DNA from 3 places in the Robertmurraya sp. genome. Region 1 is predicted to be linked to each of the others. Evidence: riboswitches for the same ligand, from Rfam matches in the RefSeq annotation. Region 1 holds a riboswitch; each other region holds the start of a gene.
What was found. A riboswitch is a leader RNA that binds a small molecule or an ion and turns the genes downstream of it on or off. The one in region 1 is predicted to bind thiamine pyrophosphate.

Region 1 (9,955 bases):
GCTATCGGAATATGCTTTAAATAAAGGTAAGTTCTTAACGTTTGAGGCAGCCGTTGCGGGAGGGATTCCTTTACTTAGAACGATTATTCAGCTCCTTCAAGTGAATGGGATTTTAGTTCTAGAGGGTATTTTGAATGGAACGAGCAATTACATTCTATCGAAAATGAGAAATGAGAAATTAAGCTTTGAAGATTGCCTGCAAGAGGCACAGCAACTCGGTTACGCAGAGGCTAACCCAGAAAGTGATATTTCTGGTAGAGATACTTTCTACAAGCAAATGATTTTAAGCAGTTTAATCTATCATGAGCAGCCCGACTGGGAAAAGGTTGAAAGAATCGGGATTGAACAAGTCGCATTAGAAGATCTAGCCTTAGGTGAGGTGCATGGATTAAGGCTAAAGCTGCTGGCCTCTTTGAAAAGAGAAGATGAGGGAATCAAAGCAACAGTAAAGCCCACGTTTGTAAGCTCAGAACATCCTCTTTACAATGTGGAGGGAGTAGACAATGGCATTGTTATTAAGACGGATTTGGTTGGGACTCTTATGCTTCAAGGACCAGGAGCTGGTTCAAAGGCTACTGCAAGTGCTATGATTGAAGATTTAGTGCAAATTGAACAACAAAAACAACCGTTGCAGAAAGTTCATCGATATAGCTATCAAACTCAAAATGAAAAAGAGATTAACAAAAGAATTCAATTAGCGGTATTTCCTCTCCAAAATAAGGAGGAATGGCTTAGCTTAAAAGCGGTTTTAAATGAAAACTCAAAGTATGTAAATATCCTTCAAGAAGTTGTTAAAGAGCTTGATGGTAGTATATACGGAAGCTTATTATACGAAGGAGAGCTAGAACGTATAAATCTACCTGTCTTATTTAAACGGTATCCAGTATCACCGATCGGTATAAAAAGAGATCATTTGAATGTAGTTAATAGTTTCTAGGGAAGACGCATAATTATTGCGTCTTTTTTTGTATCGTAATATGGATGCCTCTTTTCCCATTGAAGCATAGCATGTAGTAATGGAGAAAGGAGGTCAAGGATTTGTGATTATCGTTGCGGGAATGAATGTAGAGATACCCCCTTTTCAATTATCCAGCAAACAAGCAGAAATTTTTCACTACTTAAAGAACAGTAGTGAAGTGCATAGTTATGTTCATAATAAAGAGCTTTTGTTTGAATTGATGTTACGAGAAAACATGATGAATAGTGCCATTGCATTGAACGAAAGTGAAGTAGAATTTTCTATATTTCAAACATCAAAGTTCAACTCCATGTATTGGTTGAAAACATCAAGAGGTTATATGCTTAAGCCAAATGTATTGCCCTCCGATGCGATAAAAGATATTTTTCATAATGGGACAGAGTACGGTTTTGAATGTTCGACGGCCATTGTTGTAATATTTTATTATGCTGTTCTTCAATCCATTGACGAGAGATCTTTTAATGGGCTTTTTAATCATCTTCTCATTTGGGATTGGAGCTATGATGAGGACCTAGGAATTATTACAAAAGTCGGCTCGGATTTTATTCCGGGGGATGTAATGTATTTTTTCAATCCAGATTATGATAATCCGGTTTGGATAGGAGAAAATGTTGTATTTTTAGGTGAAGATAAATATTTTGGTCATGGAATTGGAATTGGTACAGCGGAAGAAACGATTAAAGCCCTAAATACATTGCGAAAAGCAGGTGCCACGAAATCTGCTCACTTAATACACCAGCATAGTCGTTTAAATTATAAGTATTTATCACAGTTTTCTAAGCAGATATAATTAATTGGAAAAGGACAAATGATCATTTGTTAGAAAAGGTCATTGTCCTTTTATATTTATTTCATGTTAACTCTTTTTTCCATATGAAAATCGCTGTATACTAATACTATGGAAGGAAAGTAGGAGAGAAATACATGCTAAAAAAGCTTCTTATCGTTATTATCTTGTGCAGTGTTGGCTTTTTCATACTGCCGTATAGTTTGCCATTAGTTTTTGCTTTAGTTACAGCTATATTTTTAGAAGGATTAGTTGAGTTTTATAAAAATAAACTTAGGATTGCACGAGTGCATGCTGTATTAGCATCATTCTTAACGTACATATTAGGTTTAGTAATCATTGGCTATCACTTTTTTACTCTAATCATTCAACAAACTCTTCGTTTGTCAGAGAGCACTCCGACTTTTGTAAAGGATTTTTATCGGAGTACACTTTTACCAATAATGGGTAGCTTAGAAAGATATTTACAAACACTTCCAGGAGAAGTGTTGAAATCGATGGAAAACACAATAGAGTCAAGTATCGCTTCCTTAGATGCCTTCTTACAAACTATGTTTGAAACCATCATATCTTTATTAACAGCCATTCCTGGTTTTTTAATTGAATTTTTAGTATACTTGGTTGCTTTATTCCTGTTTTCTTTAGAGCTACCTAGATTAAAAGAAAATATAAAAAGACATCTAACGGAGGGAAGTTTAAAGAAAGCATCCCTTGTCATTAACCAGCTTACATGGGCGGGGGTTGGGTTTATAAAGGCTCAGCTATTTTTAAGTGTAATTACCTTTGTGATGGCATTCACAGGATTATGGATTTTAGGGGTTTCAAATAAAACTCTTTTATCATTATTAATAGTCATTGTTGATATATTACCTATTTTGGGTACAGGCTCTGTTTTAGTTCCTTGGGGAATTGTGGCAATTTTACAGGAAAATCAATTGCTAGGAGTAGGCTTAATTATTTTGTTCGGGTTAATCACAGTAATTAGAAGGATCATTGAGCCGAAGGTATATTCGAGCAGTCTCGGGATTTCTCCACTAGCATCTTTAGTAAGTCTGTATATAGGCTTTAAGCTTATTGGTTTTCTTGGATTATTTTTAGGCCCGGCTATCGTTATTGTTTACGATACATTAAAAAAGGCAAATGTTATTAAAGTAAACTATAAAATATAAATATGAAAAGCCATCGATAGATGGCTTTCGTTTTTATTCCCAATCTTCATATTTGACAATTCCGCCTGTTAAATCAAGCTCTGATCGATCTCCTTTGTAGTACAGTTTTCCATTTTCAGATACAATCAAGTTTTCGTACGTATAAACTTTTTTTCCACTCGGTAAGATGATGATGATCTTTTCCCCTGGTTCGTCCTCCTTAGGTTGATCGGTGATGTTAGTATTATTAACGAAAAGCTTTGCTACTAAAAGAAAAAGTACGATGAGACAAACTAGTAAAAAAACAATTTTCAAACTTACCCAAGGTTTATACGTCATGTATCGCTTCAATTGACTCACACTTGTTCTCCGCCTTTACTTCAATCTACCTTTAAATCTATGCAGGAATAAGATGGAAGTTTCCTTTTTTCATAAAATCTATTAAACTACTTTAGAATGGTTTTTTATTATAATAGACGGTAAATTTACATCAATATTGGTAATGTATGATAGAAACATACAACAAACGTCCTGATCTCGAATAAGAAAAAGAAAAGGACAAGTACTCGCTAGGTCAATTGTCCAATTTTTTTAATCGACAAATTGTGATATGTTATGCATACATACGAAAATGAGGAAATAAAGGAAATGGAAAAGATGAAAAAAAATATGGCATTAATTTTTAAAACGATTGATGGTGTCTCTCTTTGGAAAATTAATAGAATGCTAAAGAAGCTTTCTAGATCAAAATTAATGATTTTGGAGCAAATAAAGGATGAAAAAATTGTTATTCATCTTCCTTCTAAAAAGGAGAAAGAAGTAACAAGTCTCGAAATCAAAAGGGAATTACTTAAAGAAGTAGTTCAATTGGATGGTTTTGAATCCTTTAATGTAAGTGTATTAGAAAATTGTCGACCAATTTACAAAGAACAAATCACTCAATTTGGTCTGTATCGTTGGATTGAACTTCCCTTGCCAAATCAGATTCAATACGAATATAATTTTGCTGAAATGAAAGAATCTATTATTAATAATTATGAAATGAGACCGATCATGTAGAAACAAGAGCCTCCCCATTTGGGGAGGCTCTTGTTTTGGATTAAAGCTTGACCTAGTTTGAAATCCAGCTCCAGCGGCTAGGGGCTCGGGTCATAAGCCGCCCTCCTCCAGAAATCAGGATTTCCTGCGGAGTGCGTCTTATGCCTGTCGCCCCTGTACAAGCCGCCTCCGCTTTTTACCTAAAAAAGGGCGTTTGACTATTCGCACATTTTGGGTTTCTTACATAGGATATATTGACTTACAACTAAGGAGGTAATTTAAATGTCAGAAACATTTGGTGGATACGGCGGAGGTTTCGCTCTGCTAGTAGTTTTATTTATCCTTTTAATTATCATTGGTGCTTCTTGGGGCTATGGTTTCGGTTATTAATAATTAACTAAAACATTAAAAGGGAGGAATTTAAATGTACGGATACGGATATCCTCACAGCGGTTGTGGTTACCCAGCAGTTGGCGGAGTTGGGTACGGTGGTGGCTTCGCGCTAATCGTTGTACTTTTCATCCTATTAATCATCGTTGGTGCTGCTTGCTTTAAGTGGTAATAAAAAAGAATGAAGGTGGGGTTTCTCACCTTCATTCCTTTATAAACGAAAGAAGTGTTTTGTATTTACATACAGTGTTTCATATGTCTTTTCTACTGAGATAGCTTTCAATTCAGAAAGTTGTCTTATTGTTTGATGAATCATGTTGGGGTGTGTCATTCTTTCGCTAAACGGTCCTTCAAAGGGCCAAGGACCGTCTGTTTCCACCATCATCTGTGAAAGGGGAAAACGCTTAGCGATATGTTGAATTTCTTCTTCGTAAAAAAGGTCAGGAGTAAGCGATATGAAGTGTCCGTTTTGAATGATTCGATCCATATCTGTGTCTGCTCCTTTAAACCAGTGGAAATGAGCATTTTTAATACTATGCCTTTCTAACAGAGAGCAAACGGTTGGCACGTCATCATAAATTGCATGAAGCGAGATAGGCAAGTTTTTCTTGCTAGCCATCTTTACCCACTCTTCAAGAAGTTCTAGATATGGTTCCAGAGAGAAGTTCCAGGAAGTGGAAGAGCGTAAGTAAAAGGGGAGGCCAACCTCTCCAACCGCTATCATCTCATCGAAATGTGTGTACACCCATTGAAAAAGGTCTGCCATTTCTTCGTCTGAGCCTATTGCTTGCTCAGGGTGAAATCCAAACGCTGTTTTGACATGAGGGTATATCCTTGAAAGATAAGCATTTCTTTTACAGGATTCTAAGTCATAGGAAACGCTTATGAGCATTTCAACTTCGTCAAGTGTCTCCATCATCGTATGAATCTCTTCATCTAGGTACTTATCTAGATGTAAGTGGCAGTCTATTATTTTCCTCATTTTTGATCAACCTTTTCTTTTAAAAAATCATGAATCAATTTTTTGTAACGAAGAAATTCTCCGGAGAACATCATTTCCTCGTTTCTTGGTCGCGAGAAGGGAACAACAACCTCTTGTTTGATTCTTGCAGGTTTATTGGATAATACGAGTATTCGGTCGGAAAGAAAGAGTGCCTCCTCTATATTATGGGTAACAAAAATAATTGTTTTTTTATACTGATCCCAAATCGAAAGTAGCCATAACTGCATTTCCTGACGAGTTAACTCGTCTAAAGCTGAAAATGGCTCATCTAAACATATGATGGGCTGGGGACTTAACAGTGCCCGTAAAAATGCAACCCTTTGTTTCATACCTCCTGAAAGTTCGTGAGGAAAAGCATTTCTATACTCCAGTAGCCCCGCTTTCCGCAGCATCTCCATAGCCGTTTCGTAATCCTTTTTAGCTTTCAGCTCTTGGCCAAGAACGACATTTTGAATGATTGTTCTCCAAGGTAGTAAGGAAGGGGTTTGGGGCATATAACTAATATGTCCTCTGTTACCTGTAATGTCATTTCCTTCGAGTATAATGGACCCTGCATGTGGAGCCTCCAGGCCACCGATTAACTGGAAAATCGTACTTTTCCCACTTCCGGAGGGACCAAGAATCGTTACGAACTCCCCGTTCTTAATAAAGAGGTTGAGATCATGTAAAATTTGTTTATCTCGATAAGAAAAAGATACATTTTGTAATTCAAGATGCTCCACGATTTTTCCCCTCAGCTTTCCAACGAATAATAAATCTCTCCAACCAATTAATCATGATAAAAAATAACAAACTTAATGCCATAATGAGAAATATGGCAACAAACACGCGATCTGTTCGAAACGATGAGGAAGAGAGTGTCATATAGACTCCAATACCATTTTCTGATCCTAACCATTCAGATATAACCGCTCCCATGACACTGTATGTCGCTGAAATTTTCAGCCCTGAAAAGATCGAGGGAAGGGCAAACGGAAACTCGAGTTTCCAAAATAACTGTCGTTTTGTTGCTCCTGCCATTTGCATATAATGGAAGAGCTCTGGAGCAACCTGGCGAAATCCATCCATGGCTGAAATCGTTATTGGAAAGAAACAAACCAGAGTGATTACAATTAATTTTGGTAATAGGCCGAAGCCGAACCATATAACAAGAAGTGGAGCAAGTACGATAATGGGTATATTTTGCGATAAAATGAGAAGCGGATATAAAGATTCTTTTAAAAAAGGGATATTATGTAAAATAAAGGCAGTTAACAGACCTACGGTAACCCCAGAAACAAAACCTAGTAAAATAAGCTGAATGGTGGATATAAGATGTACAGAGACACTGCTCCAACCATTTATGAGTTCGTTAAAAATTTGTGATGGAGTTGGGAGCAGCCAAGATGGAACTTGAGTCATTCTTGCGGTGAATTCCCATCCAATGAATAAAAGGAGGAGAACAAAAATTGGTCTCCACCCTTTTTGTAGTTTTTTTATCATGAACGATATTTCTCCGTAAGTGTATCCATTTTTATTCCAGATGGTTGATAAAGAATCTTCACCTGCGAAATAACATTGCTGCTTCCCATTTCAATCATCTTTTCATTCATTTTCGAAATCACTGCAAAAAGTTCCTGAAGATCACCCTCCATAGTTGTTTCCAAGGGATGAACCTCATACTTTACTCCTGACGCATCAATAATGGCTATTGCTTCATCTACGTAAGGAATCACATTTTCACCGTTTTTTGTCTTAGGGATAATTTGTATACTAACAAGCGCGTTTGCCATATGACCAACTCCTATTGTGGTAAAAATTCATTTGTAAAGGCTTTTTCTGCATCTAACTCTGATTCTAGCAACCCATTTTCAAGCATCCAAGAAGCATAGTTTTCCCATACTTCTAAACGTTGCTCACCCCATTGGTCTGCATCGTCTTGATATTTGGTAGCAAGCCATTCCTGACTTTTCTTAACAAGCTCTGCGTCAAGCTCAGGAGCAGCTTTGATTAGGACGTCCGCCGCATCGGAAGGATTGTCGATAGCAAATTCATAGCCTTTTGAAGCCGCTTTAACAAAAGCTTTTACTGTTTCTGGATCGTTGTTAATCATGTTTTCACTAGTTGTTAACACAGGTGTATAATAGTCTAGCTTTTCGGAGTAATCGGTTAGATAGACCATATTTATGTCTTCTCCTCGTAATTCCGCTTCCACGCCTGTCCAACCGTAGTATATCCATGCAAAGTCAATATCACGTTCAACAGCGGTAAAGAAGTCCGCATCGCCTATGTTTACAATATTCACCTTTTCTACATCTGCTTGTTCCTGCTTCATAAGTGAGTCGATGACGGATTCTTCAACAGGTGAACCCCAACCACCATATGTTTTTCCTTCAAAATCCTTAGGAGATTGAATATTTTTAGATGCCGGTGATGCGAAACCAGATGTGTTGTGTTGAATGACCGCAGCTATAGAAACAAGCGGTACCCCTTGGACTCTAGCCTGTGTAATGCCCTCTTGATAACCTACACCAAAGTCTGCTTTCTCAGAAGCAACAAGTTGGTCAGCACCAGCCTCTCCAGGCATCTGAATGGTCACATCAAGACCTTCCTCTTCAAAAAAGCCTTTTTCTTTTGCAACATATAGCCCTGTGTGATTTGTATTTGGAGTCCAATCAAGAACGACAGTCACTTTTTTTAAGTCAGCGCTTGATTCCTCCTGTTCTGTTTGTTGTTCATTTGTTCCTGAACATCCTGCGAGTAATACAGAAGCTGCAAATGCAGCTATCCACTTTTTCATTACCTTCTCCTCCAATGGTAAAAGTAGGGACATGACCTGAACCTCTAGACGACAAAAAAACGCCCAGTTTTTGAACCGGGCGCATATGTTTAAACAAATTTATTGTCTAAAGAATATGTTCCCTACGCTGGTATCATCCAGATCAGGTTCAAAGGGTCAGCATCTATTGGATGCACTCTCAACCGGTCTTCACCGGTCCCCCTACAATTCTTACCTATTTAGTTTCATTTCTATCTCATTATAGCAGAAATTATTTTCTTGAAAAGGAAGAACTTTCTTGAATAAATGAACATAATGATAGGTTTGTTATTGCTTTTGTAAAGAACACATTGCAAACTTCATACAGTCACGATAAGATTGAAGTTATGGATGAATTTGTGTAAGGAAAGAAAGGAATTTCATAATGGCAAAAAATTTTAAAGATGATGTACAATCGCGTCGCACATTTGCGATCATTTCCCACCCGGATGCTGGGAAAACAACATTAACAGAAAAGTTATTGTTATTTGGTGGAGCGATTCGTGATGCGGGAACTGTAAAAGGAAAGAAAACGGGTAAGTTTGCAACGAGCGATTGGATGGAAATTGAAAAACAACGTGGTATTTCCGTTACGTCGAGTGTAATGCAATTTGATTATAATGACTGTAGAGTGAATATTCTTGATACACCAGGTCACCAAGACTTCAGTGAAGATACGTATCGTACTCTTACAGCTGTTGATAGTGCGGTCATGATTATCGATTCAGCAAAAGGGATTGAGGAGCAGACCTTAAAGTTATTTAAAGTGTGTCGAATGAGAGGTATTCCGATTTTTACCTTTATCAATAAGCTTGATCGTCAGGGGAAATCTCCATTAGAACTTTTAGCTGAGCTAGAAGAGGTTATGGGGATAGAATCATATCCGATGAACTGGCCGATCGGAATGGGGAAAGAATTTCTCGGTATATATGACCGTTTCTACAAGCGAATTGAACAATTCCGTGTGGAAGAGGAAGAACGATTTATTACATTAAATGAAGATGGAGAAATAGAAGGAGATCATAGACTAAAGCAATACTCCTTATATGACCAAACGTTGGAGGAAATTATGCTATTAAATGAAGCGGGAAATGAATTTTCTCGTGAAAGAATAGCAAATGGGGAACTAACACCTGTATTCTTTGGTAGCGCCTTAGCGAACTTTGGTGTTCAGACTTTTCTAGAAACCTATCTTCAATTTGCTCCTGCACCTCAAGCTCGGGAATCTACAGAAGGGAAAATTGATCCATTATCAGAGGATTTCTCAGGCTTTATTTTTAAGATTCAAGCAAATATGAATCCTGCTCACAGGGACAGAATTGCCTTTTTACGTGTATGTTCAGGGAAATTTGAAAGAGGGATGACAGTCAATATTCCACGCTTAGGAAAGCCAATGAAGCTTTCTCAATCAACACAGTTTATGGCTGATGACAGAAACACGGTTGATGAAGCGGTTAGTGGAGATATTATTGGTTTGTACGATCCAGGTACGTATCAAATTGGAGATACATTGACAGTTGGAAAAAACAACTTTCAATACGAAAAGCTTCCTCAATTTACTCCTGAACTCTTTGTTCGGGTTTCTGCTAAAAACGTAATGAAGCAGAAGTCTTTTCATAAAGGAATTCAGCAACTCGTTCAGGAAGGTGCCATTCAGCTCTTCCGTACGGTTCGAACAGATGATTATTTGTTAGGGGCCGTTGGTCAACTCCAATTTGAGGTGTTTGAGCATCGGATGAGAAACGAGTACAACGCAGAAGTATTAATGGAAAGATTAGGTTCAAAAATTGTCCGTTGGGTTGAAAATGAAGAA
Region 2 (9,955 bases), on a different contig from region 1:
TAAATAAGAAGGAGAAGATACCAATTCGACCAATAAACATGACCAAAACGATGACGAGCTTACTAGCTGTACTTAATTCTGCCGTGATCCCCATTGATAATCCCGTTGTACCAAAAGCCGAGCTAACTTCAAAGACAATCTCCATTAAACCTATTGAAGGTTCTAGAACAGCCAATATAATGACAGAAGCTGAACAAATCATAACTGCTGTTGTGATGACAATATATGATTTAAGAATGTCTTCTTGTAAAATCTCCTTTTTAAATACTTTTATCGTATCTCGACCTTTGGCATATGTAAATATACTTAACATCATAATTGCAAAAGTGGTAGTTCGTATACCTCCACCAACACTGCTTGGTGAAGCACCGATAAACATGAGAATACATAAAAGAAGTAGGGTAGGGGTTGAAAATTCACTTACATCCATCGTCGCTAAACCACCATTTCGAGTAGAAACCGATTGGAATAATGCGTAAAATAATGATTCATGCCAAGATTTCCCTGCAAAAAAATGATTATACTCAAAAAGAATGATGAGTAAAGTTCCGCCAATAACTAATAGGAAAAATGTTGTTGAAGTAACTTTTGAAAATAAACTAAAACGAAATAGGCTATCTTCTCTTCGAAATAAAAAGTGTCGAACCTCAATTAGAACAGGAAAACCAATAGCACCAAGAATTAAAAGGATGATGTTAACGAGTTGAACAAAATAATCATTAGCATATGGTAGCAGGGACTGACCGGTAATATCAAATCCTGCGTTCGTGGTCGCACTAACACTCATGAAAAAGCCATGTAAAAAGGCTTCCTGCCAATTGGGATAGTAATTAACCAAGTAAATACCGAGTACTAAACTCCCAATTATTTCGATAAGGATGATAAGATAAAGAATTTGTCTCATCAACTGAACCAGACCTGACAGAGTAGACTGATTTTGATCGGTCATAATTAACTTTCGTTCACGAAGTCCAATTTTCTTGCCCATTAGGAGCCAAATAAATGTGCCTAAAGTCATAATCCCAATTCCACCGAATTGAAGGATGAAAGCAAAAATGAAAGTTCCTGTCACACTTAGCTTTTCAGAGATAGAGATGGTAGAAAGCCCTGTGACACTTACCGCACTTGCAGAGGTAAATAATGCATCAATAAAAGAAATGTTCTCACCAGGTTTTAAAGTAATTGGAAGCATTAAAAGTACAGTTGATATAACCACCGCAAGTACGTAAAATAACACAATGATTTGAACGGATGTTAGCTTTTCCATAAAGATTTTCGAACTAATTTTCATGATAAACCTCTTTATAAATATTCTAAACTTATTGTTGTTCCCATAAGTTCCAATTATACAAAAGATATTGGTAATCGTGAAGTAGTTTGTTCAATTGCTCAAACAGTAATTTATGATTATTCTAACAGAGAGTATGAAAAAACAATGGAAAATAAATTATTATTTGTAACTTTATCCAATATCCATCGTATAGATTACTACATGTGCTAAATAAGGATAGAAAGAAGGGCGAAAATGACTCATTATGCTCTAGAAGTTCACAACCTTACAAAGAAAATAGGGAAAAAATTGATTGTTGAAAACGTAACTTTTCAAATTGAAAAAGGAGAAATCTTTGGTTTACTTGGTCCAAACGGAGCGGGGAAAACAACGATCATTCGAATGATCGTCCACTTAATTAATCGTACAGAAGGAAAAGTCGTCATAAATGGACATGATCTAGATGAATCCTTCAAAGAAGCAATGGGAGAAATAGGGGCAATAGTGGAAAATCCTGAATTCTATAAATATATGAGTGGTATGAAAAACCTAAAGCATTATATGAGAATGGCGACAAAAGATGTTTCAGCTGCAAGGCTTGATGAGGTCATACGTTTGGTCGGTCTGGAACAAACAATCCATCAGAAAGTAAGAACATATTCTCTAGGAATGAGACAAAGACTCGGAGTAGCTCAGGCTTTATTACATAGTCCAAGTATTCTCATTCTTGATGAACCGACTAATGGACTTGACCCACAAGGAATAAGAGAATTTCGTGATTATTTAAGATTATTAGTGAATCAAGGTATTTCTGTATTGGTCTCCTCCCATTTGCTCTCAGAAATGGAACTGATGTGTGATCGCTTTGCCATAATAGAAAAAGGCAAGCTTACTCATATCTCCCAAATGAAAGAAACAGTTGATGTAGGCAGTCAAACAAAACAACATGTAATGTTTGAGGTTGATAACACTGAGCAGGCATTTAATCTACTAGTAAATCAAAATTTGGGTGAAGAAAGGAAGGTAGAGGCGGGTTTTATATATGCATCAATGGATCGGGTGACAGTTGCAAAGGCGAATCAGCTATTTGTCTCGAACGGATTACAAGTGTATGAAATTTCTTATTTAAAAGCATCGCTAGAAGATCGCTTCCTTGAGATTACAAATAAAGAAAAGAAGGAGCAATCGATATGATCGGGCTTATTCAAAATGAAATGATAAAAATCTTCGAGAAACGGGCAAGTTGGATTTATATTGCTGTATTAATTGTTGCAATGGTGATTGGTGGATTTATTTATCAAAGAATAAATGGAGAAGCCGATGATAATTGGCGTGAAAACTTAGAAGCACAGAATGCTCAGTATAAACAAGAAATAGAGCAAACCCCCGCCGATCAAGATCCTACATGGCTAGAAGATCAAATCAAACAAAATGAAAGATTTCTTGAGAAAAATATCAATCCAACGGCAAAAACCAATTGGCATTTTATGAACGATGTTGTTATAGGCGTAACAACACTTGTCACCTTGTTTTCTGTTATTGTAGCAAGTGCGGTCGTCGCTGCTGAGTTTTCAGATGGCACAATTAAACAGCTGCTTATAAGACCGCATAAAAGATGGAAAATCTTATTGTCAAAATATGTTGCGGTTTTAATATACGCAGTCATTTTAATGGCCACATTATTTGTCTCAGGATTCATTGTAGGGATTTTATTTTTTGGTCTAGGAGACTTTCAGACACCATTTTTCGAATATACGCTAGATGGGCAAAAAGAGGCCGTACTTGGTCCACAGTTTCTTTTAAAAACAGTCTATTTTCTTCCTAGCTTGTTAATGATTACTACGATTTCCTTTATGCTGTCCACCCTCTTTAAAAGTCAGGCTGTAGCAGTAGGGATAGGAATTTTTGTTTTATTTGTTTCAACTACATTAGGTGGACTTATTATCATGCTCGCTGAAGAGTATACTTGGGCAAAGTTTCTTATTTTTCCTCATCTAGACTTAACCGTTTTTGCCTTCCAAGATAATATTTTGCAAAATATTACCTTAGCTGGGTCCCTAATCATTCTTTCAGTATATTATATTGTGTTTATGATCGCGACGTTTGTTTATTTTCAAAAACGTGATGTGAGTATTTAAATCCTACAAAACAAGGAGAGAGGTAGAAATAGCTACCTCTTTTCTTTTTGTGATAAAGTAGGTATAGCATTTCTTAACGAAAGAGAGTGTTATAGAAAAATGACAAACAAACTATATTATGAAAATGTGTATCAATCCACTTTTGTAGCAACTGTTACGAAAAGTGAAGAAGATTATATTGTTCTAAGTGAGACCGCCTTTTATCCTACTGGTGGAGGGCAACCATGTGATACGGGAACGATTAATGGAATAATAGTTTCGAATGTGGAAGAAGTAAATGGAGAAATTCGTCATTATATAAATGACTCCATTCCTGTTGGTTTTAAAGTTGAGGGAAATATAGATTGGGAAAGAAGATTTGATCATATGCAGCAGCATGCAGGACAGCATATCCTCACTGCCGCATTTGTAGAATTATACGGTTATGAAACCATCAGTTTTCATCTTGGTTCAGAAAAAGTAACAATCGATCTCAATGTAGAGAGTATCTCTTCTACTGAGTTGGAAAAAGTCGAGCAATTAGCAAACCAGATCATTCTAGAACAAAGAGAAATAGAAACTAAATGGGTTTCAAAAGAGGAAGTAAGCCAATATCCATTACGGAAAACCCTTTCAGTTGAAGAAAATATCCGCTTAGTAATCATTCCAGAATTTGATTATAACGGTTGTGGAGGTACTCATCCACAAAATACTGGTGAAGTTCAAACCATTACTATCTTGGGTACTGAACGACAAAAGAAAAAGACAAGGGTCGAGTTTGTATGTGGTCACCGTGTTCGAAAGCAGATTCATGATAAGACAGCTGTTGTATCAAAGTTAACAAGTCTCTTACATGCACCTCAAGATGAACTAGAGACTGCTGCCCTCCGACTCATTGATAGAAATAAAACACTTGAAAAAGAAATAAAGGTTTTACAAGAAACCATTTTACAGTTTGAAGCGCAAGACTTATTAAAAGAAACAACAAAAGTTGCTCACCACAGAGTCGTACAAGCTACTTTTGCAGATAAGGGCCTCCAAGAGATACAAACCATTGCTCGATATGTGTTGGCTATTGACCCTGAAGTCAATGTCCTTTTCGTTTCAGAGATAAATGGGAAACTTCAATTTGTGTGTCAAAGAGAAGAGTCGGCTATCAATATGAAGAATCTAGCTCAATCGATATTGCCAGTGATCAATGGAAGGGGAGGAGGAAATGAAAAACAGGCACAAGGAGGTGGAGAGGCTAAAACGATAACTTCTGATGCACTCCTTACAATGCTTTTACATCAATTGAAGTGAATGCTATTCCAGTAAAGTCTAAAGGTTACGATAAAAGTATTATGTAAACTAATAAACGTGAGGGATTAGCCTTGAATGAAGATTTACTCCAAAAAGCAGAAGAGTTTATCAATCTTTGCTATTTAGAACTAGAAAAAGATTCTGTTACCTTGTTAGCAAGAGTAGAAGAAGTTAAAAGTTCGATTCTTAAGACGGGAACATATGAACATACATATGAAGAACTTTCCCATGGGGCAAAGATGGCATGGAGAAATAGTAATAAATGTATTGGACGATTGTTTTGGGAGTCTTTGATTGTTAAAGATTGTCGTCATTTACATCACTCCGATGAGATCATCCATGCTCTTTTCGAACATATCAAGTTTGCGACAAACAATGGTCATATTAGACCGACCATATCTATTTTTAAACAAGAAACAAAGGAATATTCCATACGGATTTGGAACCACCAGCTTGTTCGATATGCTGGATATGATACACCACACGGATTGATTGGAGACCCTCACTCTGTTCCATTTACAAAGGTGTGTGAAGAGCTAGGGTGGGAGGGGAACCATACAAATTTTGACCTTTTACCTCTAGTGGTTCAAATAAATCATGAAAAACCAAATTGGAGAACTATCCATCCGAATCTAGTTCTTGAGGTCAATCTTTCACATCCGGAATATGAGTGGTTTGAAGAACTAGAATTAAAGTGGTATGGTGTACCGATGATCGCTGATATGCGTCTTGAAATTGGTGGTATTCATTACACGGCTGCCCCTTTTAATGGCTGGTATATGGGAACAGAAATAGGGGCTAGAAATTTAGCGGATGAAGACCGATATAATCTGTTGCCTTTAGTTGCTGACCACATGAAATTAGATATGTCTAGAAATAGTAGTCTTTGGAAGGATCGAGCGCTACTTGAAGTGAATCGAGCGGTTCTATATTCCTATAAAAAGGCTGGAGTAAGTATTGTTGACCATCACACCGCAGCAGCTCAGTTTAAGTTGTTTGAAGAAAGAGAGAAAGAAAAAAGACGGAAATTAACAGGCAATTGGACTTGGTTAATACCCCCTGTTTCTCCCGCGTTAACCCATATCTTTCACCAGCAATATGACAATAGCACTCAATTGCCAAATTATTTTTATCAAGTGGCACCTTACGAGAAGAAATAGATTTTGTCTATTTCTTTTCATTTGAAATAAAACGCTTCCATATCAAAAGAACTATTGTTAATATAGGTATAAAGTACAACCTATATATGGGGGAGCAATCATGAATATCACTGTTCGAAAAAAAATTATAGGTAGTTTTGTTATTGTTTTATTTATGTTAGTAGTTGTAGCAAGTGCTGGGATTTTTCAACTTTATTCAGTAAACAATACGTATCAATCATTCTTAAAAGAAGAAGTAGGTCAAAAGCTAGAAGTGAAAAATCTCCAAGAGCAAATGATTAGAAAATCAGCAGCCGTTCGTAGCTTCCTACTTACTGGAGAAGCTGATTATCTTACAGAATACGATGAGGCAGTAAAGAGCTTTGATAACTCTATGAAGAAATTAAAAACAACAATCACTGATAAGGAGTTATTAAATACGTTAACTGCTCTTGAGGAAATGTCAAAAAATGATTCGAAGTTTGCTCAAGACCAAATACAAATGAAAAAAGACAATGATGAATTAGGTTATTTAATTCTAGCAAAATCAACTGCACAAACGTTAGGTATGCAGTTTAATGCAAAAGTAAATGAACTTCTATCTATTCAGGAAAAACATTTAGACCATGCGAGTAGCTTGACCACCAAAAAAATAGATGGAATTGTCACAATCATGATTGTTATAAGTGTATCTGCGATTCTTGTTGCATTAGCACTAGCGACAATTATAAGTCTACAGATTGCAAAACCAATTGTTCATGCATCTAAGGCTATTGAGAAGGTTGCAAGCGGAGACCTTTCTATTGATGAGATAAAAGTGAAGAATAAAGATGAAATAGGGGCAATGATACAGTCTGTCAACTTAATGGTTTCTGGATTAAGAGAAGTAGTTGTTCAAGTTAGAGATTCATCAGCTCAAGTTGCAGCTAGTAGTGAACAACTAAGTACAAGTGCGCAGGACAGTACTCAAGCAAGTGAACAAATATCTCATATTGTTGAACAAAACTCTGAGGGTATGGATCTGCAACTGCAACATTTAACCAAAATTCACGCATTAATTGAAGAGATGTCTAGCAATATAAATTTGATTACAAAAAGTAGTGAAAAAATGCTCGTCACAGCTGATAATACGTTTCAAGTTACAGATCAAGGAGCTTTATCTATCGAAAAAGTTGTTAACCAAATGAATCTTATCAATGATGGAGTGATGAATGCTTCAGAAATCATTCGTCAGTTAGGAAGACGCTCGAATGAAATTACTTCTATCCTAAATATGATTACCACGGTTGCAGATCAGACGAATTTGCTAGCCTTAAATGCCGCAATCGAAGCTGCAAGAGCAGGTGAACATGGCAAAGGATTTGCTGTAGTTGCTGACGAAGTAAGAAAGCTCGCGGAGGAATCAAAAAAATCAGCTGATCAAATTACAAAAATGATTACTTATATCCAATCTGAGACGGAACTAGCCGTTTCTGCAATGGAAGAACAGTCTCACAAAGTATCTGAAGGATTCGAATATGGTCAGGATGCAAAGAAAGCGTTTGCTCTTATTGGAGAGTCAATGGGAGACGTAATTGAAAAGGTATCAGACGTTTCATGTGCCATTGAGCTACTAAGCATGCATAGTACAAATGTCGTACAAGCAATTGACGAGGTAAAAGGAATCGCAGAAGAAAGCGTTGCAACCACTAGAGAAGTAGCAGCTGGAACAGAAGAAAACGTTGCTACCCTCCAAGAAGTAACCGCAAGTGCTCAAGACCTATCAGGTATGGCCGAAACCTTACAGAAGCTAGTTCGTCGATTTAAAATATAAACATAAAAGCATCTAGTTCCATCTAGATGCTTTTCTATTTAATTTTATATGATATAATGAAAACGAAATTATAAACAAACTACATAAGAAGAAACCACAAGGGGAGCGTTATGCTGAGAGTGAACGTTTGTTCTGACCCTTCGAACCTGTTAGATAATTCTAGCGCAGGGATGTGGACTGACTGAATTTTTTGTGCAATCATGTCTATCTACGCTCTCCTTGAGGTTTCCAAAAAGGGGAGATTTTTTTATGGGAAACAAACGATTAATCATGATGATTGAAGCATCTTTTTTTGCAGCCTTTGCATTAATTCTAGACCTTCTTCCATCAATCAAACTATCGCCTAATATTTCCATTTCATTTGCGATGCTACCAATCTTAATTATTGCTTTTAGATGGGGATTCGTTGCTGCAACCGCTTCTGGCTTTTTATGGGGACTATTACAAATTGCTATGGGTGATGCTTACATACTAACTCCGTTACAGGGCTTCATTGAGTATTTTCTGGCCTTTGCGTTTATTGGATTTGCAGGTTTCTTTATGAAAAAAATTCAGATAGCACTTAAAGAAAATAAGAAGAAAGCCCTTCAATGGATCATAGTTGCCACATTTGTCGGAAGTGCGGCTCGTTATTTTTGGCATTTTATCGCAGGATTTTTATTCTGGGGAGAATATGCACCGGATGGGATGTCTCCATTCTTATTTTCACTAGGCGTGAACGGTGGTACAATGATTGGGGCAGCCATCTATTGTTCCGTTATTTTATTCTTATTAGTGTCTAGCTCACCAAGATTTCTTCTCCACAAAAGGGTTTCCACTTCAGAGACCGTGAAAAAAATATCGTAATCCAACACTCGTCCATTGTTTTGGGCGAGTTTTTTGTATGGTTTTTCCTCAATGAGAGAAACTATCCCAATAACTAACATTCAAATGGAGGATTTTATGAAAAAAACTTCATTTATCATTTTTTTGGCCATTTTTACACTATTCCCTCATCATGGGCATGGCCAGGAAATGAAAAAGGCAGCTATTATTATTGACGATTTTGGCGGTGGTGTGGGAGGTGTAAAGGATTTTCTAGAAGGTGATGTGAGAATAACGGCGGCTATTATGCCTTTTAATGAACTTTCTAAAAAGCATGCAGAATGGGCATATGAAAATGGCTTAGAGATTATGGTACATTTGCCTATGCAGCCAAAAAAGGGAAAGGCCTCTTGGTTAGGACCGAAGCCAATAACGAATGACTTATCAAAGGAAGAAGTAAGAAAGAGAGTCATTGATGCTATCGATAGTGTTCCTCATGCTATGGGATTAAATAATCATATGGGCTCGCTTGTCGTTGAAAATGAGGAGATTGTCAGAGTTATTGTCGAAGTGGCAAAGGAAAAGCAGCTATATATTGTAGATAGTGCAACAAGTCCAAAATCCAAATTCGAGGAAATCACTGAAGAATTAAATGTACCTTTTATTAAGCGAGACGTGTTTCTAGATGATATCTGTTCTGTAAATCAAGTCAAAAAACAAATGCTTATTCTTGCAAGGATTGCGGAGAGCAGGGGAACCGCTGTTGCCATTGGACATGTTGGTACATCAGGGAAGGTATGCTCGTTAGGTGTTACTGAGTCAATGCCTGAATTTAAGCAGAAGCATATAAAGGTCGTCCCGGTATCCGAACTGTTATCTGATTCCATTCGATCAAAGTATTTTCATCTATATTAAAAGTGGCTGTCCAGTGGGTGGGATCCTCCCATTCATCGGACAGCCCTGTTTTTTTATTGATACATGCTTGGTACTTGATTATGTTCAACATTCACATCGTCTGAAGTATACAAAAGAATGGATACGGAACCCCCTCTCACTTTTGAACGTATTAAGATAGGATGCTTATAGTTGTTCATAAACACAAAGTCGGGCCCATACCAGCTGACTGTTGCGTCCCGACCTGGAGGAACATAAGGGACTCGTTTAGAGTGGGAATATCGTTTCACGATTTTTAACCCTGCTCGATCCACTGCATTAAAGAGTGTAGAAGACACTTGGCAAATGCCTCCGCCGACCCCCTCAGAAAGCTCACCTCGAACAATAATGGGAGCTGGCATATAGCCGCGTTCTTTTGTCCGTTGACCAACCACCTCATTGAACGAAAAGGTCTGACCTGGAAATAGGACGTAGTTATTTATCGCCTCAGATGATTTTCGTATATTGTTTGTTCTTGAGGTATTGTAGCTATTGAAATAAGTGACATAATATCCGATCGCTTGTTGTCGAATTCTTGACAATAACTCACTATCGACCTCTGGGTAAATCGGTTTTT
Region 3 (9,955 bases), on a different contig from region 1:
GGAGTAGGGAAAATGAGTCAGGAATTTTTAACATTAATTGATAGAGTAAGAGAGCAATCACCGTTAGTTCATAATATGACGAATGTGGTAGTCACCAATTTTGTTGCAAATGGGTTGTTAGCTCTTGGTGCTTCACCAGTTATGGCCTATGCCAAAGAAGAAGTAGCTGACATGGTAAGCATCGCAAATTCACTCGTACTCAATATCGGTACATTAAGGGAACCTGAAGTAGAAGCTATGATCATTGCCGGAAAAGCTGCTAATGAAAAAGGGGTACCGGTCGTGCTTGATCCTGTTGGAGCTGGTGCAACACCATACCGCACAAATACCGTTAAAAGACTTCTATCTGAAGTGAACATTAGCATATTACGTGGAAATGCGGCCGAGGTAGCCAACGTAATAGGAGAAGAATGGCAAACACGCGGAGTTGATGCAGGCACAGGTGAAGGCAATATCGCAGATCTCGCTCGTATTGCAGCTCAAAAATTACATATGACGGTTGTGGTTACCGGAAAAGACGATGTTGTTTCTAATGGAGAAGAATCGATTATTATTTCAAACGGGCATCCCCTTCTAACAAAAGTAACTGGGACTGGTTGCTTATTTTCATCAGTCGTAGGAGCGTTTGTAAGTGTAGAAAGCAATCATTTACTAGCGGCTGCAGGAGCCTCAGCCTTTTATGGAGCAGTTGCTGAGCGTGCAGTTTTAGCGACAGGAGACCATCATGTAGGCACTTTCCAGATGGAATTTCTTAATCAACTTATGCTCACTTCATCCTCTGATGTGGTAGACCTCGCAAAAGTGTATTCAAAAGTCACAACCATATGAGGAGCATAGGGAAATGGAATTTCTAAAACTGTACTTTATTATGGGCAGTCAAGATTGCATGGATCGAACACCTGAAGAAACGTTAGCTTTAGCGATTGAAGGTGGAATAACGTGTTTTCAATATCGAGAAAAAGGGACCAGGTCTCTTGGAGAAATAGAAAAGTACGAGCTTGGAAAAAAACTACGAGAACTCTGTGGGAAACATAGGATCCCATTTATCGTCAATGATGATTTACCACTCGCTATTGCTCTTGATGCTGATGGAGTTCATGTTGGCCAGGACGATGAAAATGCAAAATATATAAGGGAGACAATCGGTCCTAACAAAATTCTTGGTGTATCCACTCATACGGTTGAAGAGGGACTTCAAGCTGTTCGAGACGGAGCTGATTACTTAGGAATTGGACCGATATATCCTACGATTTCAAAAGAGGATACCGAAAAGCAACAAAACTTGGATATTTTTACTAAATTTTGTAACACAGGAATCTCTCTGCCTCTAGTTGCAATTGGTGGAATTAATTCTACCAACGGAGAAACCGTTATGAAAGCAGGAGCAAATGGCCTAGCGATCATTTCCGATATTTGTCGAGCCAGTCATATCCCAGAGCATACCAAGCTTTTACGTAGATTAGTTGATGAATTTTAGTCAAGGAGAGGTCATTCACTATGGTAAATAAGGCATTAACCATTGCAGGTTCAGATAGTGGTGGAGGGGCTGGCATACAGGCCGATCTGAAGACATTTCAAGAATTAGATGTGTACGGAATGTCTGTGATAACAGCCGTAACCGCACAAAACACAACAGGGGTACAAGGTGTCTATTCAGTTCCTTTGGAAGGAATTCAAGAACAACTCCAATCGATTGCTGAAGATTTGCGTCCAGATGCGATCAAAACCGGGATGTTATTTAACAGTGACACCATTGAGGCGGTTGCGAGATTTATAGAATTTTATGAGATGAAACACATCGTCGTAGATCCAGTGATGATTGCAAAAGGTGGAGCTTCACTTTTACAAAACGAAGCAGTAAAAGCATTAAAAGAAAAATTACTGCCACTCGCGACTATCGTTACACCAAATATTCCAGAAGCAGAGGTGCTTACAGGAATAAAAATTGAGACGATGGATGACCGAAAGCAAGCAGCAAAATTGCTTCATGTCATGGGTGCTGAATCAGTCATGATTAAGGGCGGCCATGATCAAGGAAGTGAAGAAATGATTGATCTTTTATTTGATGGACAGCAATTTCACACCTTTACTTCGAGTCGGATTTCTACAAAAAATACTCATGGCACAGGCTGTACCTTTTCCGCTGCGATAACCGCACAACTTGCAAAAGGAAGATCGATTGTTCAAGCGGTACAAGTGGCAAAAGACTTTATTCAGGCAGCCATCGAGGAGGATCTACACATTGGATCCGGTCACGGTCCAACCAATCATTGGGCTTACAAACGAAACAAAGCAAAAATCGGAATGAAATAAAATATGAAATTAGCTAGGGGTGCCTAAAGGCTGAGAGGAATCTTTCCAACCCTTGAACCTGATTTGGTTAGAACCAACGTAGGGAAGCAATCATTTTGCATGAGCTGTAATACGAGGAAAAGCTCTATGTAAGAATGTGAAGACTTGCCAAGATTGGGAAGTCTTTTTTATTTATCCAAAACAAACCAATAGGAGGAACTACAATGACCGACTTATTAACGATTGGAAACACGCAGCTACATAACCGACTACTAACAGGAACAGGCAAATTTTATAATCACAAACTTATGAAAGAAGCACTAACCCAATCCGGTTCACAAGTTGTTACTGTCGCTTTAAGAAGAGTCGACCTGAATGCTACTGGAGAAGAGAACATTCTAGAAGACATTCCGCAAAATATGATTTTGCTTCCGAATACGTCGGGAGCGAGAACCGCAGACGAAGCGGTTCGAATTGCCCGACTTGCAAGAGCAGCCGGTATGGGCAATTGGATTAAAATCGAAGTCATTTCCGACCAAAAGTACTTGCTTCCTGACAATTACGAAACGGCTAAGGCAACTGACATCCTAGCAAATGAAGGGTTTGTCGTTCTACCTTATATGAGTCCTGACTTAATGGCAGCAAAAGCGATGCAAAATGCTGGAGCAGCAGCCATCATGCCACTTGGATCTCCGATCGGTTCAAATCGTGGAATTCGGACGAAGGAACTGATCCAAATTTTAATAGAAGAAATGGAGCTTCCAATCATTGTTGATGCAGGAATCGGAAAGCCATCTGAAGCAGCCGAAGCGATGGAAATGGGGGCAGCCGCTGTACTGGTAAATACAGCCATTGCTACAGCTAAGGATCCCATTGAAATGGCCATTGCCTTTGATCTAGCAGTCAAGGCTGGAAGGAAAGCCTACCTAAGTGGAGTAGGACCGACGACAACGACAGCACAAGCGTCATCTCCATTAACAGGATTTTTAGGGTAGGTGAGTGAAATGTCATTTTATGATGAATATGTTAAAGTGAAAAATTATCCATTTGACCACTTTTTTTCCACCATCACCACTCAAGACGTAAAAAAGGTTTTACAAAAAGAGAGACTTCATACAGAAGACTTCTTAATTCTTTTATCTCCAGCAGCTGAACATTGTTTAGAAGAAATGGCACAAATCGCTCATAACCGTACCGTACAGCATTTTGGCCGTACAATTCAATTATACGCACCACTATATTTAACCGATTATTGTGTGAACAAATGTACGTACTGCAGCTTTAGTATTGATAACGACTTTCCACGTAGAAAACTGACATTGTCTGAAATTGAAGAAGAATCGAAGGCGCTTGTCAAAATGGGCTTACGCCATATTATCCTGCTAACGGGAGAATCTCGCCTACATTCCTCAGTCGATTATTTGTGTGAAACGATTGATGTGATGAAAAAGTATTTTTCTTCTTTATCCATTGAGATACAGCCATTAGACACGGAAGAGTACCGAACGCTAGTTGCTCGTGGCATTGATGGATTAACCGTTTATCAAGAGGTGTACAACGAAGAAATCTATAAAGAGCATCACTTAAAGGGACCGAAACGCAATTATCGCTATCGACTAGATGCACCAGAAAGAGGTGCCAAAGCTGGCATGAGATCCGTCAATATAGGAGCACTACTAGGAATGGATGAGTGGAGAAAGGAAGTCTTTTTCACTGGACTTCATGCTCAGTACTTACAAAAAAATTATCTTGAAACGGATATTGCTCTATCATTTCCTCGAATTCGGCCAAACCTTGGTGGCTTTCAACCAAAGGTCGATGTAACAGATAAAAATTTGGTTCAAGCAATGCTCGCGTCCCGTTTATTTTTACCACGTGCAGGCATGACTCTGTCAACGAGAGAAAGTGCGGAACTAAGACGTCACTTACTTCCATTGGGAGTGACTAAAATGTCTGCTGCCTCATCAACCGTTGTTGGGGGATACGCTAATAAAGAACACACACATAGTCAATTTGAAATATCGGACAAAAGAAGTGTGGCTGAGGTAAAGGAATCACTAAGAGAACTTGGCTACCAACCTGTCGTAAAAGATTGGGAAATACTGACACATTCATCATAAGGAGAGCCACATCATGCACTATGAAGATATCAAGCAAAGAATTCTCACTTTTATTGAAGATGAAGAAAAAGATTCATTTGATTCATTAGCTTTACAGGTCTTCGCCTACCAGTACGAAAATAATCGTATTTACCGGAAATTTTGTCGATCAAGAAAGGTTCACCCATCGATGGTTGAATCGTATCAGCAAATTCCTCCTGTACCAGTAGGTGCTTTTAAGGAGGCGGACATTGCTTGTACACCGATTGAAGAGGCGGAGACGTATTTTCAAACAAGCGGAACGACAAGTGGAAAGCAAGGGAGAAATTTCCACCGTGATTTAGAGGTGTGGACTTCCTCGATGAAAACTCATTTTGAAGAAAATATCATGAAAGACAATTGCCGTGTGAAAATGGCTATACTATTTCCTCATCCAACGGAAATACCCAATTCCTCTCTGGCACAGTATTTGTATACAGCCATTCGCGACTACGGAACAGAGGAGAGTGTATATATCGCCAGCAATGGGACGTATGATTTCGAAAAGCTTGTCTCGTTCATTGAAGAATCTGAACGCACGAACACCCCTGTATATTTGTTGGGGGCTACGTTTTCCTTTATCCATTTTGTTGAGTACACGAAAGACAAAAACCTTCAATTTCAATTACCAAAAGGGAGCCGTTTAATGGATACAGGTGGTTCTAAGGGTCGATCCATCGAAATGAGTTCAGATCAATTTAAACAAATGGTAGCAGAAGCGTTTAACTTACCCGTTGAGGATTGCGTGAACATGTATGGAATGACTGAGCTAAGCTCTCAGTTTTACGATCAAAACGAATCTGGTCGACAAAAAGCCCCTCATTGGGTAAGAACAGTTGTCATCAATCCGGAAAATGGTTTGTGTGTACAAGATGGTGAGCGGGGAATTCTCGTTCATTATGATCTAGCCAACTTCCATTCGGTCCTTGGGGTTATGACGGAGGACTTGGGGATTACAGAAAATGATGGATTTTACTTGTTAGGAAGAAGCGAGGGGGCAGAAGCAAAGGGCTGTTCCCTCGCTGTAGAGCAGTTTCGTAACGGAGTTAGCAAATGGAACTAAAAATTGGTTTTGTCCCAAGCATAATCGCACCATTTTATGAAGAACGAACGTTTGATTCTCTAACACTTCTTGTACCAAAACTTACGAGTGAGGAACTAAAACAAGTCGTTTTACATCTAAGACAGCAGCAAATAAAACTACAAGCTCGAAAAACGAGTGACATTATTGACATCCTTGATCAGGCCATTCAACTCTGGCTTGACCCGAACTATCACTATCGAAAACTAGCGGAAGAGCTTCTTCCAATTGTAACGGGATATGACTCGGAAATGATACGTGTGTTTTTACATTCGTATTTACGATCCTTTCGTAAAGAAAAACTGCAAAGAATGGTCGAGGTGGATTTCCCCAATCCTCTTGTCCTTGACGACTTTCGTCCACGGTTATCAGGAGGCTTAACAAGAGCCTATGGACCCGAGCTCATTACGCATGTGTTTTCCGGAAATGTTCCTGCCTTGCCGTTATGGAGTTTAGTGAGTGGTCTATTAGTTAAGTCTAGTACACTTGGGAAGCTGTCTTCCTCCGAGCCTTTGTTTCCCTCACTGTTTGTTGAAACATTAAGAGAGATTGATAAAAACTTGGCGGAATCCATCAGCATCATTTGGTGGAAAGGTGGAGAAGAAGAATTAGAGCGTATAGCATTCTCTTCGTCAGAAGCAGTGATCGCATACGGAAGCGAGAAGTCCATTGATTCTATTAGGAAAAAAGTTCCACCTCACGTTAACCTACATGCACACGGTCATAAATTGAGTGCTGGTTTTATTGCAAAAGACGGCTTACAGCGCGTTCTCGTAAACGAAACTGCTAGGAAGGCCGCGAAGGATGCTTCTCAATTTGATCAACAAGCCTGTCTTTCTCCTCATGTCTTTTTTGTCGAGGAAAAGGGGAATGTTTCAGTACATGAATTTGCTAGTTTGCTAGCGCAAGAAATGAATAATTATGAACTGAAAATGCCAAGGGCTAGATTAAGCGAACAGGAAAATCAAGCGATCATTCAGGCTCGCTCAACCTTTCAATTTCAAGCTTTTCAAACGAAAGAAATAGCCCTTTTCGAAAGCGAGAATAGTACTTCCTGGACGGTTGTTTACGATAAGAAAGCGACTTCGTTTCCGATATCGCCACTAAACCGCTTTGTGTATGTGATTCCCGTTCAGTCCGTTGAGGATGTACCTTCCTATCTACATGAAGTACGAGGATTATTACAGACCGTTGGGGTCGCCTGCACTCCAAACAACTTTCGTTCCATCATAGAAGTGCTCGGCCAATGTGGAGTCAATCGACTTACCTTTTTAGGCAAAATGGGAGAACCAGAACCTGGTTGGCATCATGATGGCAGACCTCATTTAGCCGATTTGGTTCGTTGGGTCGACGTGGAGGCTAGCGTAGAAATCGAAATGGATGCGTATGATCCGAACCGAATATAAGGAGAGAAGGGAAATGCAGGCACCATATATACAATTAAAAGAGATCGGTCTTACTTATGACAAAGATCAAAGAGATACCATCCGGCAATTTTCCCTTGATATTAAGGAAGGGGAATTTATCAGCATCGTTGGAAAAAGTGGCTGCGGAAAAACGAGTCTGCTCCAAATGATTGCAGGAATGCAAAAGCCTACCACTGGAATGATTACTATAGGTGGGCATGAGGTGAAAGAACCGGTTGATGAGCTTTCATACGTTTTTCAAAAACCCATTTTGCTAGAATGGAAGACAATCTTGGAGAATGTCTTACTTCCACTTCAGTTAAAGAGAAAATTAACAGAAAAGGATATGAATAAGGCAAAGGAAATGCTAGATCGTGTCGGTCTTACAGATGCGATTCATAAATTTCCATATGAGTGCTCGGGAGGAATGCAGTCAAGAGTGGCAATCGTACGTGCTTTACTTGATAAGCCACGATTTCTTTTGATGGACGAACCATTTTCTGCACTAGATTCTTTTACAAGAGATCAATTGCATGTTCAACTTAATGAATTAATCGAAACGTACAAACCAACCGTATTATTTGTCACTCATGATCTCCAGGAAGCATTTTTCCTATCTGACCGAATCATTCTTTTAGGTGGGGAACCTGGAGGAATTCTTCAAGAGTACCAGGTACCGTTTACTCGACCACGACAGAAGTCTATTTTATTTGATCCGTCTTTTTTCAACTTTCAGCAAGATATGAATGAGAGGCTTCAATCATGAAGAAAATCTATCTATATTCGACTCTACTATTTATATCCCTGCTTATTTTGTGGGAGATGATTGTTAAAGTAAAGAAAATATCACCGTTAATTTTACCCACACCAACAACGATTGCAGAAAATCTTTTCACCCTGTTACTGAGTGGGTATTTTACGCCACATATTTTCACAACCCTAGTTGAAATTATTAGTGGATTTTTTGTGGGTGCTCTTGTTGGAATCGGACTGGGCCTTTTGGTTGCACAGTCGAACACCCTTCGACTTATTCTGAAGCCTTATATTATTGCAACACAAGCGATGCCAAAGGTCGCTCTAGCTCCACTTCTCATTCTATGGTTTGGGTACGGATATACGCCAAAGATTTTGATTGTGGCATTAATCAGTTTCTTTCCTTTATTTGAGAGTACGATAACGGGTTTATTAGTAGTCGACAAGGACCGTTTAGCCCTTTTTCAGCTATTTAAAGCTAGCAAATGGCAAACCTTATGGAGACTGCAGCTGCCGACCGCCATTCCTTACTTACTTTCAGGTATGAGGGTGGCACTTGTCCTTAGTGTGGTTGGAGCGGTTGTTAGTGAGTTTATCGGTGCGAATAAGGGATTGGGAGCGTTAATTATCGTGGCACAAGGAATGATGGATACGCCATTATTATTTTCAGCCTTTATCCTTTTAACTGCTATTGGGATTCTTTTGTACGCTTCGATATATACGATCGAACATCTATTTTTAAGAAAATATACAACTTATCGGAGGAAAATCTCGTGAAAATCACTAAATTACTTCTACCTATTTTACTAGTTTTAACAGTCATAGTAGCAGGCTGTTCAAAGGAAAGTAGCCAACCTACGGAAACAGAAAAACAAAGGGAAACGATTCGGATGGCCTCATGGAGCAAGCCAATTGTCGAACAAAGCAACTTATACGTGGCTGAAGAAAAAGGGTTTTTTGAAGAAGAAAATCTCACATTTGAATACATACCGGGAGCTGGTGGAGGAGATGCGGTTAAGAATATCCTGGCTGGAAATGCTGATATTGCTTTCGCAAACCTAGAAGCTGTTCTGTTAGCAGCCGAAAAAGGTGAAAAATTGAAGATCATTTATAATATTTATCCTGAAAACGTATTTAACTTGGTTTCCTTAAAGGAAAGCAATATCCAATCGATAGAAGATTTAAAAGGAAAAAACGTCGGTGTTTATAGCCTAGCAAGTGGTACGTATCAAAATTTACAAGTGCTATTGCATGACGCAGGGGTGAAGGAAGAGGAAATTACGGTAACGGCAACCGGTGTTCTTAATTTCGCCCCTTTAATGGAAGGGCAAGTGGCTGCTACCGCTGCTACAGATACCGGTTTGTATGACGCCAAGCAAAAGGGATTAGGTGAGGTTAATATCATTGAAGTGAAGGATGTCCTAAATACTCCCTCTGATGTGTTTGTTGTTACTGAAAAGGTATTTAACGAAAAGAAAGATCTGCTTATCCGCTTTCTTCAGGTCTATAAAGATAGCATAGAGTATACGATGGAGAACCCGGATGAGGCCGCTGATATTGCAACGAAGCATGCAGTGGACGGTACCGATGTCACACGAAACAAAGAGATTATTGCGATTAGAAACCAAACAAGTAAGAACAACAAAGGTCTCGGTATGTTCGACTTTACTGTTTTAAAAGAGGTTGAAGCGTCTTACGTAGAAATGGGATTATTACAAAAAACGGTCCATATTGAAGACCTTACAACGAATGAACTTGTTGAGCAGCTGAAGTAAGGGGTGTTGATGTGAATCTCTCATTAGCAGGAAGGGTATGTATTATCACGGGCTCAAGCCGAGGCATTGGAGCTGCATTTGCTGAAAGCTTCGCCTCCGAAGGGTGTCATGTAGTTATCAATTATTTAAAAAATGCAGAAAAGGCAGAAATACTTGCGGAAAAATTACAAAAAGAATATGGAGTGGACTGTCTAGCGATTCAAGCGGATGTTACGAATGAAAACGATGTAAAAAGATTGATTAGCTTGGTAATTGAAGAGTTTGATCGGATCGACATTGTAGTTAATAATGCCCTCCATGGATACCTCTTTGATCCTACAGAGAGAAAATGGGCATGGGAAGTAGAGTGGGATGATTATCAAAAACAAATCGATGGTTCTTTAAAGGGGACCTATCTCCTGAGTAAATATGCGATACCGCATATGAAAGATATGAACTTCGGTCGAATCATTAATATGACAACCAATTTATTGTATCGCCCGATAGTACCTTACCATGACTATAACACAG

Region 2: it holds a riboswitch for thiamine pyrophosphate, as region 1 does, so the genes downstream of both, thiT (energy-coupled thiamine transporter ThiT) here and ACGLXV_RS09135 (ABC transporter substrate-binding protein) in region 1, are expected to answer to the same signal.
Region 3: it holds a riboswitch for thiamine pyrophosphate, as region 1 does, so the genes downstream of both, ACGLXV_RS23745 (thiazole synthase) here and ACGLXV_RS09135 (ABC transporter substrate-binding protein) in region 1, are expected to answer to the same signal.

The regions. Positions count from the first base shown of each region.
Region 1 is NZ_JAKFCQ010000069.1:16,084-26,038, forward strand. Features, by position in the region: gene ACGLXV_RS09080 (homoserine dehydrogenase) at 1-937, shown strand, start outside; gene ACGLXV_RS09085 (protein-glutamine gamma-glutamyltransferase) at 1,041-1,769, shown strand; gene ytvI (sporulation integral membrane protein YtvI) at 1,904-2,935, shown strand; gene ACGLXV_RS09095 (hypothetical protein) at 2,969-3,274, opposite strand; gene ACGLXV_RS09100 (hypothetical protein) at 3,563-3,973, shown strand; gene ACGLXV_RS09105 (YjcZ family sporulation protein) at 4,235-4,342, shown strand; gene ACGLXV_RS09110 (YjcZ family sporulation protein) at 4,377-4,514, shown strand; gene ACGLXV_RS09115 (TatD family hydrolase) at 4,554-5,324, opposite strand; gene ACGLXV_RS09120 (ABC transporter ATP-binding protein) at 5,321-6,067, opposite strand; gene ACGLXV_RS09125 (ABC transporter permease) at 6,054-6,827, opposite strand; gene ACGLXV_RS09130 (thiamine-binding protein) at 6,824-7,117, opposite strand; gene ACGLXV_RS09135 (ABC transporter substrate-binding protein) at 7,129-8,124, opposite strand; TPP riboswitch at 8,227-8,337, opposite strand; gene ACGLXV_RS09140 (peptide chain release factor 3) at 8,528-9,955, shown strand, end outside.
Region 2 is NZ_JAKFCQ010000055.1:23,655-33,609, forward strand. Features, by position in the region: gene ACGLXV_RS06690 (TrkH family potassium uptake protein) at 1-1,291, opposite strand, end outside; gene ACGLXV_RS06695 (ABC transporter ATP-binding protein) at 1,526-2,464, shown strand; gene ACGLXV_RS06700 (ABC transporter permease subunit) at 2,461-3,408, shown strand; gene ACGLXV_RS06705 (alanyl-tRNA editing protein) at 3,508-4,689, shown strand; gene ACGLXV_RS06710 (nitric oxide synthase oxygenase) at 4,761-5,849, shown strand; gene ACGLXV_RS06715 (methyl-accepting chemotaxis protein) at 5,950-7,641, shown strand; TPP riboswitch at 7,731-7,829, shown strand; gene thiT (energy-coupled thiamine transporter ThiT) at 7,891-8,487, shown strand; gene ACGLXV_RS06725 (divergent polysaccharide deacetylase family protein) at 8,584-9,360, shown strand; gene ACGLXV_RS06730 (VanW family protein) at 9,414-9,955, opposite strand, start outside.
Region 3 is NZ_JAKFCQ010000189.1:50,080-60,034, reverse strand. Features, by position in the region: gene thiM (hydroxyethylthiazole kinase) at 13-828, shown strand; gene thiE (thiamine phosphate synthase) at 842-1,477, shown strand; gene thiD (bifunctional hydroxymethylpyrimidine kinase/phosphomethylpyrimidine kinase) at 1,498-2,313, shown strand; TPP riboswitch at 2,319-2,415, shown strand; gene ACGLXV_RS23745 (thiazole synthase) at 2,517-3,287, shown strand; gene thiH (2-iminoacetate synthase ThiH) at 3,297-4,412, shown strand; gene ACGLXV_RS23735 (LuxE/PaaK family acyltransferase) at 4,426-5,493, shown strand; gene ACGLXV_RS23730 (acyl-CoA reductase) at 5,484-6,917, shown strand; gene ACGLXV_RS23725 (ABC transporter ATP-binding protein) at 6,931-7,683, shown strand; gene ACGLXV_RS23720 (ABC transporter permease) at 7,680-8,447, shown strand; gene ACGLXV_RS23715 (ABC transporter substrate-binding protein) at 8,444-9,445, shown strand; gene ACGLXV_RS23710 (SDR family oxidoreductase) at 9,457-9,955, shown strand, end outside.